Pleomorphomonas sp. PLEO: one gene and its partner. The protein of the gene in region 1 interacts with the protein of each later gene in a pairwise test. Links are inferred from orthologs where the notes say so. Each region holds a gene or a part of one and is shown on either strand. Other genes may lie near its edges. The genes, in order: AB6N07_RS05310 and grpE.

What was found.
Region 2: the proteins of AB6N07_RS05310 (region 1) and grpE interact in binary tests that used the Escherichia coli proteins (3 or more experiments, as listed by UniProt). The link is inferred for Pleomorphomonas sp. PLEO from one-to-one orthologs.

Annotation. Positions count from the first base shown.
Region 1 is NZ_CP166625.1:1,205,596-1,208,876, reverse strand. What follows is about bases 151-3,116. They hold AB6N07_RS05310 (Nramp family divalent metal transporter), read right to left. Parts: upstream 2,314-3,116; coding sequence 988-2,313; downstream 151-987. Other genes in these bases: mntR (manganese-binding transcriptional regulator MntR), read left to right, coding at 2,547-3,002; AB6N07_RS05315 (peroxiredoxin-like family protein), read right to left, coding at 208-810. Outside these bases: AB6N07_RS05320 (ABC transporter substrate-binding protein), read left to right, coding at 1-131. UniProt on the Escherichia coli protein: H(+)-stimulated, divalent metal cation uptake system. Involved in manganese and iron uptake. Can also transport cadmium, cobalt, zinc and to a lesser extent nickel and copper. Involved in response to reactive oxygen.
Region 2 is NZ_CP166625.1:95,417-98,486, reverse strand. The notes cover bases 73-2,827. They hold grpE (nucleotide exchange factor GrpE), read left to right. Parts: upstream 73-1,017; coding sequence 1,018-1,638; downstream 1,639-2,827. Other genes in these bases: lepA (translation elongation factor 4), read right to left, coding at 1,908-2,827; hrcA (heat-inducible transcriptional repressor HrcA), read left to right, coding at 73-911. In the rest of the region: more of hrcA, read left to right, coding at 1-72; more of lepA, read right to left, coding at 2,828-3,070. UniProt on the Escherichia coli protein: Participates actively in the response to hyperosmotic and heat shock by preventing the aggregation of stress-denatured proteins, in association with DnaK and GrpE. It is the nucleotide exchange factor for DnaK and may function as a thermosensor.

The DNA of each region.
Region 1 (3,281 bases):
TGCCGCGCTTTGCCAAGCGTCCCGCCGCGCTCGACGCCGGCCGCTACCAGCGCTTCTCTCAGTTCATGAAGGACGCCGGCCTGATCAAGACGGTGAAGCCGGTCGAGGACTACGCGGTCGAGCTGCGCTGAAAACAAAAAGATCCGCCCGGAAAGTCATCAACCTTCCGGGCGGAGCTTGAAAGAAACAGATCGGGCCTTTGCCCGGTCAAACGGCGTGCAGCTTGGCGGGCTCGCCACAGCCACAGTCTTCGCCACGACAGGCTTCGTCGTCAGCACTACCCGACGGCTCCATCGCCGTCTCGATGGCAAAGCGGATGCCGCCGAGCACGTCATCGATCCGAGGCTGGGCAACTGGCACCGTCTGCACGAAGCCGGCGTAGAGGCGACCATCGGGCTTGATGAAGAACAATCCCGGCTCGACATGCCAGCTGGGCTCCTCGATGCCATTAAACACCCTGCCATGCCCTTCGCTGAGATAGAGACCCCAGTCCTGCGCCTGGTCGACCGTCAATCCCCAGCAGACCGTCAGCTCGTCGAGATGCCAGTCGCGAACCGCCTGCTCGGCGCGCTCACGGCTGTCGGCGGAGACGGCGAGAACACGAACGCCGAGTTTGCGGAACTCTTCGTAACGCGCCTCGTACTCCTGGAGCTGCGCCTTGCAGAAAGGACACTGCAGGCCGCTGTAGAACAGGACAAGCGTGAAGTGCTGCGGCTTCTGGTCGCACAGCCGCCAGCAAGGACCACCGACGGTCTTCACCCGTAGCGGGGGAACCGGCTGGTTCGGTATGAGGCGGTTTGGCATGCTCATGGGAAACGCGGAACTCGCAGGGCTTGTCGCATGACTTATACGACAGGAATGACGACAATCGCCACTCTTGGCAACTGTCCTAATCTGCTTATTTCTCGTTCACAGGGTAAGAAGGCAGCAATCACGATTCGCGGAGCTAGCCGAAAGAGTCGTTGCAATGAGGCCTTCAGGCCCCTTTCAGCCGGAAAGGCCGGGGATTTTCAGCCCCAAGGCGCCATACACCAGCACGGCATTGAGCGACAGCACCGCGACGGTGGCGGCGATGGCGAGCGCGTCGGTCAGGCGGCCATTGGCGTAGGCGCCCATGATATCGGCGCGGCGGGTGAGCAGCACAAGGGCGATCATCGGCACCGGCAGCGCCAACGACAGCACCACCTGGCTGATGACCAGCGCGTCGGTGGCGTTGACGCCGGCGGCGACCACTGCGAACGCCGGCACCATGGTGATGAGACGGCGGAGGAAAACCGGGATCTCGAAGCGAACGAAGCCCTGCATGATCATCTGACCGGCCATGGTGCCGACCACCGACGAGGAGATGCCGGAGGCGATCAGCGACACCAGGAACACACCGGCGGCAGCGGCGCCGAGCAGCGGGGTCAGGGTGTGATAGGCGGTCTCGATCTCGGCGACGTCGCTATGGCCGGCGTGGAAGGCCGAGGCGGCCATCATGACCATGGCGATATTGACGAGGCCGGCAACGGCCAGCGCGGCCACCACTTCGATGTTGGAGAACTTCAGCACCTTGCGGCGCTCGCCCTCGTTGCGCACCTTCGCCCGATGCTGGGTGAGGCCGGAGTGCAGGTAGACGGCGTGCGGCATGACGGTGGCACCGATGATGCCGACGGCCAAGGTCAGCGCGCCAGCGTCCGGCAATACCGGGGTCACGGCGCCGGTGGCGGCGGCCATCCAGTCGATCGGAGCGATCAGCATCTCGATCAGATAGCTGACGCCAATCACGCCGACGAGACCACCGATGATCAGCTCCATCGGCCTGAAGCCACCGCGGTCGAACATCAGCAGGCCGTAGGTGACCAGAGCGGTAATGACCATGCCGGTGAACAGCGAGGTACCGAACAGCAGCGACAAGCCGATCGCTCCGCCAAGGAACTCGGCGAGGTCGGTGGCCATGGCGGCGATCTCGGAGATGATCCACATGACGATCACCACCGGGAAGGGAAAATGATCGCGGCTCATTTCGGCGAGGTTGCGGCCGGTGACGATGCCGAGCTTGGCCGACAGCGCCTGGAACAGCATGGCCACGAGATTGGCCATCACCACCACCCAGATCAGCGCGTAGCCATAGCCAGCGCCGGCACCGATGTTAGTGGCGTAGTTGCCGGGGTCCATGTAGGCGATCGAGGCGATCACCGCCGGGCCGACGAAGGCCAGCATCGCCCGTGGTCCCTTGAGCCGGCCCGCCAGCGCTTCCGAGATGGCGATCGACGTGCGACCGGTCATTCCGGAGGGGGTTACGCTGACGGCGGACTGGGAGACTGCGGACATCGGGATCACCAGGAGGTTTCCTATGCTTGGAAATATAGCATAGGCTACATTTCCGTCAAGCTTATTGCGACTAACTTGCAATTAAATCCGCGTGACCGTCATCGGTTCCGCCGAAACCCGCCAATCCTGATGGACGATTGCAAATCTTAGCCTGGGCTGCATAGTGTGCCGCGCCATCAAAGCAGCGCGTCGGCCCCTTGCTGCCGCCCAAAGGACCGTGAAGGACTGGACCCATGTCGAGGGATGATCTGCCGCCCGAGCCCGACGACGGCATCCCGCCGGAGGCGACCGACGCCGACCGCTTCACCAACGCCCGCGCCATCCGCTCAACGGCCCTCTTCGAGGACTATACCGAGCTGATCGCCGACCTCACCGAGGAGTTCGGCGAGGCGCGCATCACCGACATCGCCCGCCGGCTGGGCGTCACCCACCCCACCGCCAACAAGGCAGTGCTGCGGCTGAAGCGCGAAGGTCTGGTCATTTCGCGGCCTTATCGCGGCGTTTTCCTCACCGACACCGGCGCCGCCATGGCCCGCGAGGTGAAGGCCCGCCACCGCCTGGTGGTTCGCCTGCTGATCGCCGTCGGCGTACCGCCCGAGGCGGCCGAAATGGATGCCGAGGGCATCGAGCATTACGTCTCCGAGACGACGCTGAAGGCCTTCGAGGCCTATCTCGACAGCCGGCAATAGGCCGATATTGACAACCATTCCGTGACGTTCTACTTCGGCAGCCGGTCCCTGGCGCCGGCCGCCCGCATGCTTTTTCGAGCATTGGTGAAGCCAGTTTCCTTGTCTCATCCATTTTCGCGCTCCGACGTGCGGCAATGCGGGTTCCTCGTCTCGTTTCCAATGCGTCCGCGCGACCGGCTTGCGACAAGCCTGATCAAGCGGGCGCCTGACACAAAGCGTTAGAGCAAAGCCCTTGCAATGTCTGGGCTATGGCTCCGGAGTGCGCTGCGAGGCGAGGTC
Region 2 (3,070 bases), 1.1 Mb from region 1 along the record:
GCAATGTCATGTCCGATCTGGAGGCGGCGGGCCTTCTTTATGCACCGCACACGTCGGCTGGAAGATTGCCGACCGACCTCGGTCTGCGCTTCTTCGTCGATGCCATGCTGGAGATCGGCGATCTCGCCGAGGGGGATCGGTCAGCGATCGAGGGACGCCTCAAGGCGTCGGGTACCGGCAAGAGCGTCGAAGATGTCCTGACGGAAGCCTCGCAGACGCTGTCCGGACTGACGCGCGGCGCCGGCGTGGTTCTGACGCAGAAGGCCGACCCGCGCCTCCGCCACATTGAATTCGTCCGCATCGAACCGACGCGCGGCATCGTCGTGCTGGTTGGCGATAACGGAACGGTGGAGAATCGGCTGATCGACCTGCCGCCAGACCTGCCGGCATCGGCTCTGCAGGAGGCGGCTGCCTATCTTAACGCCCATATCCGTGGCCGAACTCTCAACGAGACGCGCACGGAAATCGAGCGTCAGCGCGCCGCCCGTAAGCTCGAGCTGGATACCTTGACCGCTCGCCTTGTCGACGCCGGACTGGCGTCCTGGTCAGAGGCTGCAGGCGGCCGGCCGCAGTCTCTGATCGTGCGTGGCCGTGCCAACCTTCTTGATGACGTGCGGGCCGCCGAGGACCTCGAGCGCATCCGGGCCCTTTTCGATGAGCTTGAGAGTTCCCAGGATTTGATCGAGCTTTTGGGTCTTGCAGATGCCGGCGAGGGAGTGCGCATCTTCATCGGCTCTGAAAACAAGCTATTTGGCCTATCCGGGTCGTCGCTGGTGGTATCCCCTTACCGAGATGCGGAGGCGCGGGTGATCGGCGTCGTCGGCGTCATCGGCCCGACCCGGCTCAATTACGCTCGCGTTGTGCCCATGGTTGACTACACGGCCCGCATCGTTGGCCGCATCCTTGGCTGACACAGGTAATGAAACAGCGGCGAAGGGTTGATTTTCGCTCCCGAAACCATCAAATCCGGGGCACGTTTGGCGGCGGTCGCCGCCACCGAGAGAATATGAGGACAAGATGGCAGACGAGACAGCACAGACTCCCGAACCGACCATTCCCGAACTTGATCCAGTGGTTGACCAGGGACTTCAGCGTATCGCCGCCCTCGAGAAGGAGGCGAGCGATCTCAAGGATCAACTGCTTCGTACCCTCGCCGACATGGAGAACCTCCGCCGCCGCACCGAGCGTGAGATTGCCGATGCCCGCACTTATGCGGTGACCAATTTCGCGCGCGACATCGTCGGCGCCGCCGATAACCTGACCCGAGCGGTCGCCGCCGTCGACGCCGAGGCGCGAGCCAACGGTGGTGAAGCGCTGATCTCGCTGGTCGAGGGCGTCGAACTGACCGAGCGCGAGCTGGTGAAGGCGCTTGAGAAGCACGGCGTCAGCCGCGTCGATCCGGCAGGCGAGAAGTTTGATCCCAACTTCCATCAGGCGATGTTCGAAGTGCCAGATCAGAGCGTGCCGAGCGGCACGGTGGTGCAGGTGATGCAGGTCGGCTTCAAGATCGGCGAGCGCGTCCTGCGGCCAGCGCTCGTTGGCGTTGGTCGGGGCGGCCCGAAGGCGGCGCCGGCCGAAGAGGCTGCCCAGCCGGAAACGCCACCCGAAAGTGGCCACCGGGTCGACAAGACGGTGTAGGCGGGGAGACCGCCGAAAAAAAGGGCGTCCCAAGTGGTCGCCCTTTTTCATTTCTTAAGACTATTTCCGCCAACAACGCGCCCCCTACGCGATTTCACGTAAATGGGACTGGAGTTCGCACCTATTCGCGTTTAGCGTCGAAGGTAGGCCCCAGGAGGGGATAGTCGCCCTCGGGCGGCAATGTCGGAACGGCCCCGCCAAAGGCGGGGGACATTGCCGGCCCGGCGGCAGACGCGTCAAGCGCGCGACGTTGCCTCAAAAGCCGCTGTTCAATCGTCCATTTTCAGCGCTGCGATGAAGGCTTCCTGCGGAATCTCCACCTTGCCGAACTGGCGAAGGCGCTTCTTGCCTTCCTTCTGCTTGTCCAAGAGCTTGCGTTTGCGCGTCACGTCGCCGCCGTAGCACTTGGCAAGCACATCCTTGCGGAGCGCCCGAATGGTCTCGCGAGCGATGATCTTGCCGCCGATCGCCGCCTGGATCGGGATCTGGAACATGTGCTGCGGAATGAGGTCCTTCAGCTTTTCGCACATCGCCCGGCCCCGACGATCCGCCTGGCTGCGGTGGACGAGCACGGAAAGCGCGTCGACCGGCTCGGCGTTGACGAGGATTTGCATCCGGACGAGGTCGCCCTCGCGATATTCGCTGAGGTGGTAGTCGAACGAGGCATAGCCTTTGGAGATCGACTTCAGCCGGTCGTAAAAATCGAACACCACCTCGTTGAGCGGCAGATCGTATTGCACGATGGCGCGGCTGCCGACGTAGGAGAGGTCGACCTGCAGGCCGCGTCGATCCTGGCAGAGCTTCAGAATGGCGCCGAGATAGTCGTCCGGCGTCATGATCGAGGCGCGAATCCATGGCTCGGCGATCTCGACGATGCGCGTCACCTCCGGCATGTCGGCAGGGTTGTGCAGCTCGATATCCGTGCCGTCGGTAAGGCGCATCTTGTAGATGACTGATGGCGCCGTGGCGATCAGGTCGAGGTTGAACTCGCGCTCGAGCCGCTCTTGGATGATTTCGAGATGCAGGAGGCCGAGGAAGCCGCAGCGGAAGCCGAAGCCGAGGGCGGCCGAGGTTTCCATCTCGAAGGAGAAGCTGGCGTCGTTGAGGCGCAGCTTGCCGACGGCGGCGCGCAAGTCTTCGAAGTTGGCCGCATCGACCGGGAACAGGCCGCAGAACACCACCGGCTGTGCCGGGCGGAAGCCGGGCAACGGTTCGGCGGTCTGCCGCCGCTCGTCGGTGATCGTGTCGCCGACGGCGGTATCGGCCACCTCTTTGATCGAAGCGGTGATGACGCCGATTTCGCCGGCCTCCAGCCTGTCGCAGAGTGCGAGCTTCGGCGTCATGTAGCCGACGCGCTCTACTTCGTAGACGGCACCGGCGCGCATCATCCGCACTTTCATGCCCTTCTGGAGCACGCCGTCGATGATGCGAA